3 regions of the Rhodococcus qingshengii JCM 15477 genome follow, and region 2 is predicted to be linked to each of the others. Evidence: riboswitches for the same ligand, from Rfam matches in the RefSeq annotation. Region 2 holds a riboswitch; each other region holds the start of a gene.
The links. Region 2 has a riboswitch for thiamine pyrophosphate ahead of M0639_RS19370 (TenA family protein). Riboswitches for the same ligand answer to the same signal wherever they lie in the genome.

Region 1: it holds a riboswitch for thiamine pyrophosphate, as region 2 does, so the genes downstream of both, M0639_RS17915 (3-oxoacyl-ACP reductase) here and M0639_RS19370 (TenA family protein) in region 2, are expected to answer to the same signal.
Region 3: it holds a riboswitch for thiamine pyrophosphate, as region 2 does, so the genes downstream of both, thiO (glycine oxidase ThiO) here and M0639_RS19370 (TenA family protein) in region 2, are expected to answer to the same signal.

What each region holds. Positions count from the first base shown of each region.
Region 1 covers NZ_CP096563.1:3,937,095-3,940,323, reverse strand. Annotated here, with positions in the region: gene M0639_RS17920 (LLM class flavin-dependent oxidoreductase) at 1-878, opposite strand, end outside; gene M0639_RS17915 (3-oxoacyl-ACP reductase) at 878-1,669, opposite strand; TPP riboswitch at 1,660-1,753, opposite strand; gene M0639_RS17910 (DoxX family protein) at 1,892-2,332, shown strand; gene M0639_RS17905 (AurF N-oxygenase family protein) at 2,436-3,229, shown strand, end outside.
Region 2 covers NZ_CP096563.1:4,263,476-4,266,704, reverse strand. Annotated here, with positions in the region: gene M0639_RS19375 (ABC transporter substrate-binding protein) at 1-1,014, opposite strand, end outside; gene M0639_RS19380 (ABC transporter permease) at 1-8, opposite strand, end outside; gene M0639_RS19370 (TenA family protein) at 1,014-1,757, opposite strand; TPP riboswitch at 1,745-1,840, opposite strand; gene M0639_RS19365 (carboxylesterase/lipase family protein) at 1,945-3,229, shown strand, end outside.
Region 3 covers NZ_CP096563.1:1,593,012-1,596,240, reverse strand. Annotated here, with positions in the region: gene thiG (thiazole synthase) at 1-558, opposite strand, end outside; gene thiS (sulfur carrier protein ThiS) at 551-766, opposite strand; gene thiO (glycine oxidase ThiO) at 763-1,842, opposite strand; TPP riboswitch at 1,842-1,988, opposite strand; gene thiE (thiamine phosphate synthase) at 2,015-2,710, shown strand; gene M0639_RS34930 (hypothetical protein) at 2,959-3,090, shown strand; gene M0639_RS07330 (NUDIX hydrolase) at 3,183-3,229, opposite strand, start outside.

The sequences.
Region 1 (3,229 bases), 330 kb from region 2:
TGTTCGGTGGGCAGCAGGAGATCGAGTTCGGCCTTCTTCGCCCTGGCCTCGGCGACGGTGCTGCCGACGTAGGTGACCAGTCCCGGCATCACGGCGACCGAACTCGGATCCCGGCCGGCTCGCTCGATTCTCGATTTCACGTCCGCGTAGTAGGCCTGTGCGCTGGGTAAGTCGTAGGCAACCGAATAGATTGCCTCGGCGCGACGCGCCGCCAGATCGCGACCCTGCTCGGACGCCCCGGCCTGAAACAAAACCGGTCTGCCCTGCGGGGATCGAGGAACCGTCAACGGGCCGTCGACACGAAAATGCTTGCCGTCGTGATCGATGCGAGAAATCTTGCCTGCGTCGGCAAAACGTCCCGCCCGGTCGAGGATCAGCGCGTCTTCCGACCACGAATCCCACAATGCGAGGGCCACTTCGACAAATTCGTCGGCTCGTTCATATCGGGAGGCGTGATCGGGCATCGCCTCGAGTCCGTGGTTGCGCGCCTCCTGGTCGAACATCGAGGTCACGACGTTCCAGCCGGCCCGTCCGCCGCTGATGTGGTCGAGCGAGGCCAACAGTCGTGCCGCGTGGAATGGCGTGTAGAAAGTGGTGGAAATGGTGGTCACCAGGCCGATGTCCGCTGTCGCTCGTGCCATGGCAGTCAATGCGGTGATCGGCTCGAGAAACCACGACGCACCCGACTCGGGTTCGCGAACACTGTGACCGTCAGCGAAGAAGACGGCGTCCAGCTTGCCGCGTTCGGCGATCTGGGCGAGCGACTCGTAATACGTGATGTCGCCGAGACTTTCGACCGGTGAGTCGCGATGACGCCATGCCGCACTGTGATGTCCGCACCCGAGCAGGAACGCACCTATCCGCAGCTGTGCGCCCATCAGTTCTTGACGAGTCCGCCGTCGACAACCAGGTTCTGACCGGTCACGGCCCGTGACCATGGTGAGGCGAAAAAGAGTGCAGCGTCGGCAAATTCGTCCGGCGTGGTGACTCGGCGCAGGGGAGTGCTTGCCGCGATCATGTCGAAGACGGCTTCCGGTGTTGCGGCGCTCGCATCGGTGGTGCGGAGCAAGCCGCCCGAGACCATGTTGACTGTGATCCCGTCCGGACCGAGGTCGGCGGACAGCGTCCGTGTCAGTGCCAACAGTGCGGCCTTGGCAGCGGTGTAGTCGTGGTACGGAACTACCGGATTCTGGACCAGATTGGTTCCGACAGTGATGATTCGGCCGAAGCCGAGTTCGCGCATGCCTGGTAGCGCTGCCTGGGTGGTATTGAGTGTTCCGGCAACAGCTCCGCGTAGTTGAGAGTCGAAGTCGGCCCAGGTGATCGTGTCCGCGTTCGGCCGTGCATCGCCGTTGAACGAGAAGTCGACCAGTGCATTGTCGACCACGGTCGAGATCGGTGCGTCGAATCTCTCGCGTGCAGCGGAGAACAACTGGTCGACGGAACTGCGGTCCGTCACGTCCGCCTGGACTGCGAAGGTGCGATCCTCACCCAGTTCGGCGACCAGGGCCTCGGCGGCATCGCGGCTCTTGTTGTAGTTCACGATTACGCGGGCGCCCGAGCGGGAGAATGCTCGGCTCAGTGCGGCGCCGAGCCCGCGGGCGCCACCGGTGATCAGAACGATCTGCTCGTCCAGGCTGAGTGCGCGCTGAAATTGCTGTTCGGTCATGTCGACATCCCTCCGCCAGTGCTAACTGGTCAGGTTCATCGGGTCTGATCTCAGCCGACTTTTTCGGCACCCCGTGTCACCGTCCATCAGACCACGTGAGGTGAATCGTCCTGAACGCCGGGTGCGTTGTAACGGCCGGCGCGATGAGTTTTCGATCGCTCGGGAGTCGTAATTGCAAGCGAAGTGGCAACCGGCCGCTCGCCTTCGCCCCAGGAGATTCCGATGACCACCCAGCCCGTCCACAACGAAACTGTTTCCGGTAACGCCACGACGACGACACCTTCGGCCACGGCTCGCAAGCTCGGATACGTCCTGAGTGGGCTGTTCGTCGTTTTCATGCTCTTCGACGGCATCATTCACATTCTCAACCTTCAGACAGTCAAGGATGCGTCGGCTGAACTTGGGTTGCCGGACTCGCTGGCATTGACGGCTGGGGTGGTGCAACTGATCTGCCTTGCGCTGTACGTGATTCCGCAAACGTCGATACTCGGCGCGATTCTGCTCACCGGTTACCTGGGGGGAGCGGTGTTGACCAACCTTCGAGCTGAACAGCCTCTGCTGAGCACGACCCTGTTTGCCGTCTACACCGGAATCGTCATGTGGGCGGGACTGTATCTCCGGGACGAGAAGGTTCGCGAGATCATCCCGCTGCGTCGGGCCTGAAATAGGCCCCCGAGGGGGTTGCGTGGGACGCGGTGTCCCATTATGTTTGACCTCATTCAAGTCCGTCGACTGCAATCGACGGACTGGCCGTGAGGAGACACCGATGGCTCGGTCAGCGTCGATCGAAGTGGAAAAGCCGTACCACCAGGTACTGCAGACTTTGTCCGAGGGCTCAGTTGCCCGCAGTTTCGATCCCTATCTCGACATCGACTGGGATTCACCAGAGTTCGCGATCGATCCGCATGATCCGAGATGGGTGCTCTCGTCCGTGTCGGACCCCCTCGGGGCGACGCAGTGGTACCAGGATCAGTCGTTGGAGCGTCGAATCGCCATGGGAATGTGGCGTCAGGCGAACGTGACCAAGGTGGGTTCGGCCTTCGAGAGCATCTTGATCCGGGGAATGCTGCAATACATCATGGCGCTACCCAACCAGTCGCCTGAGTTCCGGTACTGCCTGCACGAGATGACCGAAGAGTGCAATCACATCCAGATGTTCCAGGAACTCGTCAATCGCATGGACATCGACGTGCCGGGTATGCGTCCGATGTTCCGGCGACTGTCGCCGATCATCGGAGTGCTGGGAGCAAAGTTCCCGGTCATCTTCTTCATCGGCATTCTGGCTGGTGAAGAACCGATCGACCACTTCCAGAAGGATCTCATCCGTGAGGGTAAGGACACGCCGCCGGCGATGCTCCGCACCATGGAGATCCACATCGCCGAAGAAGCGAGACACATCTCGTTTGCTCACGAGTTCCTGCGCAATCACGTCCCCAGACTCAGTCGTACGAGTCGAGCCATCACATCGGTCGCCTTCCCCGGCGCGATGCGTTGGCTTGCGGGTGAAATCATGTCACCGCCAAAGGAATTCGCCGAAGAATTCGGAATCCCGGACGAGGT
Region 2 (3,229 bases):
ATACTCATTGGTGAAGTACTCCGACCAGTCCGGCTTCTGGGTCAACGGCTTCCCGTCGGGTCCGGCGAGCAATCCGTTCTCGAAGAGGAATCCCGAGTAGCCCGACCAGGTTTCGAGATTCTGGGCGCCCACAACGCCGTTGGCGTCTTTCATGTAGTCGGCGGCGAGCATCCGCTGACTCTCACGCACGAGGTCTTCGTCGGTGAATGCTCCGGGGTTCGCGTCGATGAGATCCTGCGCGGCCTGGTCCGGGTTGTCGGCAGCAGTCTGATATCCGCGCTGAACGGCTTTGACGAACTTGCGTGCCTCGTCGGGATGGTCCTTCAACCACTGCTGGTTGCCGTTGATCACGATCGAATATGCATCGGGGAAGCCGTAATCGGTGTACTGGAAGTACCGCATCGGAGTTCCGTTTCGCTCCGCTTCGAGGCCTTCCCAAGCAAAGTAGGAGACGGTGAAGTCTGCCTGGCCCGAGTACACGGCTTCGTACGCGGAAGTTCCGAGCGTGACCGTCGTGAAGTTCCCGGTCCCGCCGTCGTTGCGGATGATCTGCTGCAGCGTTTCGACTTCGCCGGGATCGCCGAACCCGGCGTACGTCTTCCCGTCGAGATCACGTGGGCGCGTGATGTCCGCACGATCCGCCTTCACGCCGATGCCGGTGGCGCGGTGCTGAAGTGGCGCGATGACGGATGTCGTGGCGGCGCCGGCTGCACGGGCGAACGTGGCCTGACTCTGTGTGCTGATGCCGAACTCGGCATTGCCGGCATCGACCAGGGTGTCGGGCGAGGTGTTGTTGTACGGCAGGATCGAGACGTCCAGGCCGGCGTCCTCGAAGTAGCCCTCTTGGAGTGCTACGTACAAACCGGTGTGGTTCGTGTTCGGTGTCCAGTCGAGTGCGAACCGAATGGTCCCGTCGGAAGAGCCGGTGTCAGAGGCGCATCCGGTCAGAACTGTGAACGCGGCTGCGATCGCGGCAGACGTGGCAAGCGTGCGGCGCAGCGCCGCAAACGACATCACGACGCCGGCCAAGGCTGCTGGTGGAGTGCGGAATCCCAGAACATCAGCTCATAGCGGCTGGCGATGCGGAATGCTTCACTCATCGCCTCACGCTCTGTCTCGGTGGCAGCTTCGGCCGCAGCATCGACCAGCACGCGGGCCTGCGCCACCGACTCGTGGAATTCGGGTGCGTCGTAGGTCGTGACCCACTGTGCGTACGGATGCGACGGATCGGCGTCGAGTACCTCGCGCGCTGAAGCGGCAAGATCGCGGCCGACCTCGGCGTAGATCCAGAAGCAGGGGAGTACTGCCGCGGCGGAGACCGGGTAAGGCGCAGTTGCTGCAGTCGCCGTCAGATACGAGACGTATCCCAGGCAGGCCTGCGAATGCTCGAGCCTTCCCGATCCCGCTGGAAGAATTCCACCGGTGAGAAGTCCGTCGTGAAGCGCAGATTCCACTGTCGCTGCCGTCGACGCGGAATTCGACCAGAAGCCCGCGGACTGCGGATCCGGGGCGTGGGCCGCGACCAGGGACAACGCTTTCGAATATCCCTCGAGATAAAGCTTGTCCTGCTCGATGTACGTGCGGAACGCGTCGAGAGGCAATGTTCCGTCGCCGAGGCGGCGGAGGAACTCCAGTGAGTCGATCGACTCGCGGAGGGCCTTCGTCTCGGCCCAGAGTCGATCTGTGAACCGATCCGTCGACGGCGCTGTGGCCACCGAGTTTTCGGCAGAATTGTATGCAGGCTGCGTAGTAGCCATGACATCCCTTCGTCAGCATTACCTGATCAGGTTCCCGGGTGTGTTCTCAGCCCCGCCCATGCGGAGCACCCCGTGTCAGAACTAGGCGACCTTAACACCGAGGGGTTGTGTACTCGGCGCACACCCGTCCGAGATTGGTAGGTTTGGTCTTGATTGCCACACGCGCGGGTCGGGAGGGGATTCAGACATGGAGACCGACGTTCGACCAAATCTCGGCGAGGACGGAACTCTGGTGATCCGGGCGCGAGGCGGAGAAGCCCGCGGGTATCCGGATGGCGGTGTATTCGCGTGGAAGGGCATGCCCTACGCAGCGGCGCCGGTGGGTGAGCGGAGGTTCCGAGCGCCGCAACCCGCACAGTCGTGGGACGGGGTGCGCGACTGTCGTGAGTTCGGGCCGATCGCGCCGCAAGGCCAGAGTCCGGCGGTTCCGATCGATCGGGCCTTCAAAATCGACGAGGACTGCCTGTCGATCAACGTCTGGGCCCCGCGACCCGACGGCACGCCGCGACCGGTGATGGTGTGGATTCACGGCGGCGCCTACTGCCTCGGATCCGCCGCCCAAACGATCTACGACGGCCGTCATCTGGCTGAAACCGGTGACGTCGTTCTCGTCTCCTTCAACTATCGCGTCGGCGCACTCGGATTCCTGGACCTGTCTGCATTCTCCACCGCGGATACTGTTTTCGAATCGAACTGTGGTCTGCGAGACCAGATTGCGGCACTCGAATGGGTTCGAGACAACATCGACGCCTTCGGTGGTGACCCGAGTGCGGTGACCGTGTTCGGGGAGTCCTCCGGCGCAGGATCCATCACGACGCTCATGACCTGTCCGAGCGCCGAAGGTCTGTTCCATCGTGCGATTGCCCAGAGTCCGCCCGCGACCTCCGTCTACGGGGCCGAGCGCGCCAAGACCGTTGCAGAGCGGTTTCTCGAACTGCTCTCGATCGACCCCGAAGACGCAGGCGATCTGCTGACCACGGATCTGGAACTGCTCGTCAAGGCAAGCGATGATTTGGTCAACGAAATTCCGACCCGGATTCCGGGAACTTTGGCGATGGCACCCGTTGTCGATCGCGATCTGGTGCCGCACTACCCGGTTGCGGCTTTCCAGAAGGGTTACGCGCACCGAATCCCACTGATCATCGGTTCCAACAAGGACGAGGCGTCGATCTTCAAGTTCATGAAGTCTCCGCTGATGCCGGTGAGTGCGCAGTCCGTCGAGGCAATGCTCCAATTACTGGCCGACGATCACCCCGACATCTCGGCGACCAAACTTGCCGAGATCATGTCGGCTTACCCTGACCATGCGAAACCGAGTGGTGCGCTGGCGCTTTCACGGGACGCGGCGTTTCGCATGCCGACCCTGTGGATCGCCGACGCGCACTGCAGGCATTCCCCTACGTGGGTCTACCGCTTCGATCACGCGACGCCGATGCTCAAGGCGGCGCGGATCGGCGCGGGCCACGCGACCG
Region 3 (3,229 bases), 2.7 Mb from region 2:
GGCGTCGAGGATGACGGGCACGCCGGCGCGCTCGACGATCATCTCGATATTGTGCGGATTCGCGATACCCAGCCCTGTCCCGATGGGTGAACCGAGCGGCATGACTGCCGCGCAGCCGACCTCTTCGAGGCGAAGCGCCAGCACCGGATCGTCCGTCGTGTACGGCAGGACGGTGAATCCGTCGTCCACCAATTGTTCTGCGGCGGAGACGAGTTCGATTGCGTCGGGCAGCAGAGTCCGCTCGTCGGCGATGACTTCGAGTTTGACCCAGTTCGTCTCGAGCGCTTCGCGTGCCAACTGCGCCGTCAGGACCGCTTCGGCGGCGCCCCGACACCCGGCGGTGTTCGGCAACGGTTCGATTCCGAGGCGACGAAGCAGGTCCAGAACGCCGGTGCCGCCGGCCGCGTCGACTCGCCGCATCGCGACGGTGGTCAGTTCGGTACCGGAGGCGACAAGCGCTTCCTCGAGGACCGCAAGGTTGGCGGCGCCGCCTGTCCCCGTGATGAGCCGGGAACCGAAACTGCGGCCCGCGATAGTGAGAAGGTCCTGCTCAGCCACCCTGCACCGCCGTGAGGATCTCGATTTCCCAACCACGTCCGACGGATTCGTCCCAACGCCCGCGAGGAAAGAGCGCACCGTCGACGGCCACGGCGATGCCTTTGCTCGGCAACTCGAGGTGCGTCAGAAGTTCGGTCACCGTGACTGCTCGATCGAACTCGAGATCTTCGCCGTTGACGGTGATCCCGATCGGGACCTGCTCACTCATGAATTTTCCTTAGCTACTGCGAACCGCTCGGGTTCGGTTCCTTTTACCTCGACCAAAGATGTGCCGTTCAGCAACGCGACCGTCGCATCGGCGGTGACGGGCGTCAGCAGGACCCCGTTGCGGCCGTGCCCGGTGGAGACGACAACACGATCGGACACGCGCCCGATCAACGGCAGGTTGTCCGGCGTCATGGGACGCAGACCTGCCGCGCACTCGTACAGTTCGTATTCGCCGATCGCCGGCATCAGTGCCTCGGCGTCGTTGATCAGGTCCCGTACGCCGGCCATCGTGACCTGTGTATCCTCACCAGACTCGTATTGTGTTGCGCCGACGACGATTCCGTCACCGCGCGGGACGAGGTAGGCGGGCCGCCCGTGGACGCTTCCGCGGATGGTGCGGCTGGGCGCCGGGGTGACTCCAGGCCTACTGCGCAAGCGAAGGATTTCGCCCTTGACCGGGCGTACCGGTAGCCCGGGCCACAGCTTGGGTGACGCGATACCGGCGGTGAGCACTATCTGATCGGTATCGAGTTCGGCGAGGTCGTCGACGGCCCGCGCGATCAATTCGACGCCGGATTCCGCACAGGCCTTCTGCAACGCCGCCAGCAGAAGTCTGTTGTCGACGGCGGACTCACCAACAGCCATCAACCCCGACCGGATGCCCCGGCCCAGCATCGGTTCGAGTTCACGGATGCGCGCGCGACCGAGAACTTCGAGTTCGTGCCCCTGCGAGCTCACCCACTCGGCGATGGTCTGCAGGTCCTGCGCGTCGGCAGTGTCGAGTGCAACCGTCAGCGAGCTGTCCGCGGTGAAGACCGATTGCCCGAATTTTCCGAGCTCCTCACCGAACGTCGGCCACCGTTCCAGGGACGCTGCACCGATTGTCAACGCGGTTTCTTCACCCGGCCAGCCTTCGGAAAGCGGGGCAAGCATTCCGCCCGCCACCCACGAAGCACCTGATCCAATGGACGGGTCGTACAACCGAACGGCCCACCCGTCGCGGGCTGCTCGCCACGCGATAGCGAGACCGATGACACCGCCGCCGACAACCGACACCGTACGAGCGTGTGTACTCACGAAACTCCACCTCCACTTCCTGCGCCGGCATGATCCGGGTCAGGTCTGACGGTCGGGATCTGGTCGCGATCCCCTCTCAGCCCTACGAACCTCGCAGTCACGACAAAAAGTGACGACGACGTTTCAGGACTCCCGTGTCGAACCTTGCTCCCTAGAGGCTACCGTTTGCTCCGTGCACCCCACACATCCCAGTAACGACATCGACCGGCGCGAGCGCCTGGCAGCAGCACGGCTGTACCTGTGCACCGACGCGCGCCGCGAGAAAGGCGACCTCGCGCAGTTCGCCGAGGCAGCATTGTCCGGCGGAGTCGACATCATCCAATTGCGTGACAAAGGCTCTGCCGGTGAGCGCGAGTTCGGCCCGCTCGAGGCCAAGGACGAACTGGTGGCGCTGGGCATTCTCGCGACCGCAGCGCGACGCCACGGCGCATTGTTGGCCGTCAACGATCGCGCGGATCTCGCGATGGCTTCCGGCGCCGACATCCTCCACCTCGGCCAGAACGACATTCCCGTCCCCTACGCGCGAACCGTTGTCGGTGAAGACGTAGTCATCGGCCGTTCGACGAGCAGTCGCGCGCAGGCGAGTCTGGCCGCCATCGAAGAGGGCGTCGACTACTTCTGTACCGGGCCGGTCTGGGCGACACCGACCAAACCGAATCGAAGTGCGTCCGGTTTGGAACTGGTTCGATCGACCGCCGACGCCGCACCGCCGCGGCCCTGGTTCGCGATCGGCGGCATCGACGAGGAACGTCTGCCAGAGCTGCTCGATGCCGGCGCCACGCGCATCGTCGTCGTGCGTGCAATCACGCAAGCATCGGACCCCCAGGCGGCCGCGCAACGCCTCGCCGCAGCCGTCGCTGGGCGCTGAAAGCCGGTAACTGGCGTTCGTCAAGTGTTTGCCGGGCGATTTCCGCACAGTTACGGGTCAGCACGCCTGACTCGAATTGTGAACGGAAGTTGTCCGATCAGACAACAAACTCCCAGTTCCTAGGTGCGATTGGATGTCCGAAAAGTCGGATTAAGTGATCTTGCTCACAGTTGCTCCGATTGCGTGTCACATCCCATTCGGTTTGTTGTAGTTTACCTCCAGTTACTAACTGAACCTAGGAGCACTAAATGGGATCCCTCGACACCGGCTCGCTCAGCACCGAATCGCTCGAAGACCTGAACCTCGGCAAGATCAGCGAGCTGCTCAAGCTCGGCATCACCGCGGTCAGCTTCATCACGGCGCTGAACTCGCTCAGCTGAGCCTCGTTTCGGTCGACGACCGAAACACCGAAGGGCCGGACTCCCGCGGAGTCCGGCCCTTCTGCTGTGAATGAACTGTGAAGACTCGACTGCTACGACTGGGTACTGCTCGCCTCGGACAGGTTCTGGTCGCTGCCTG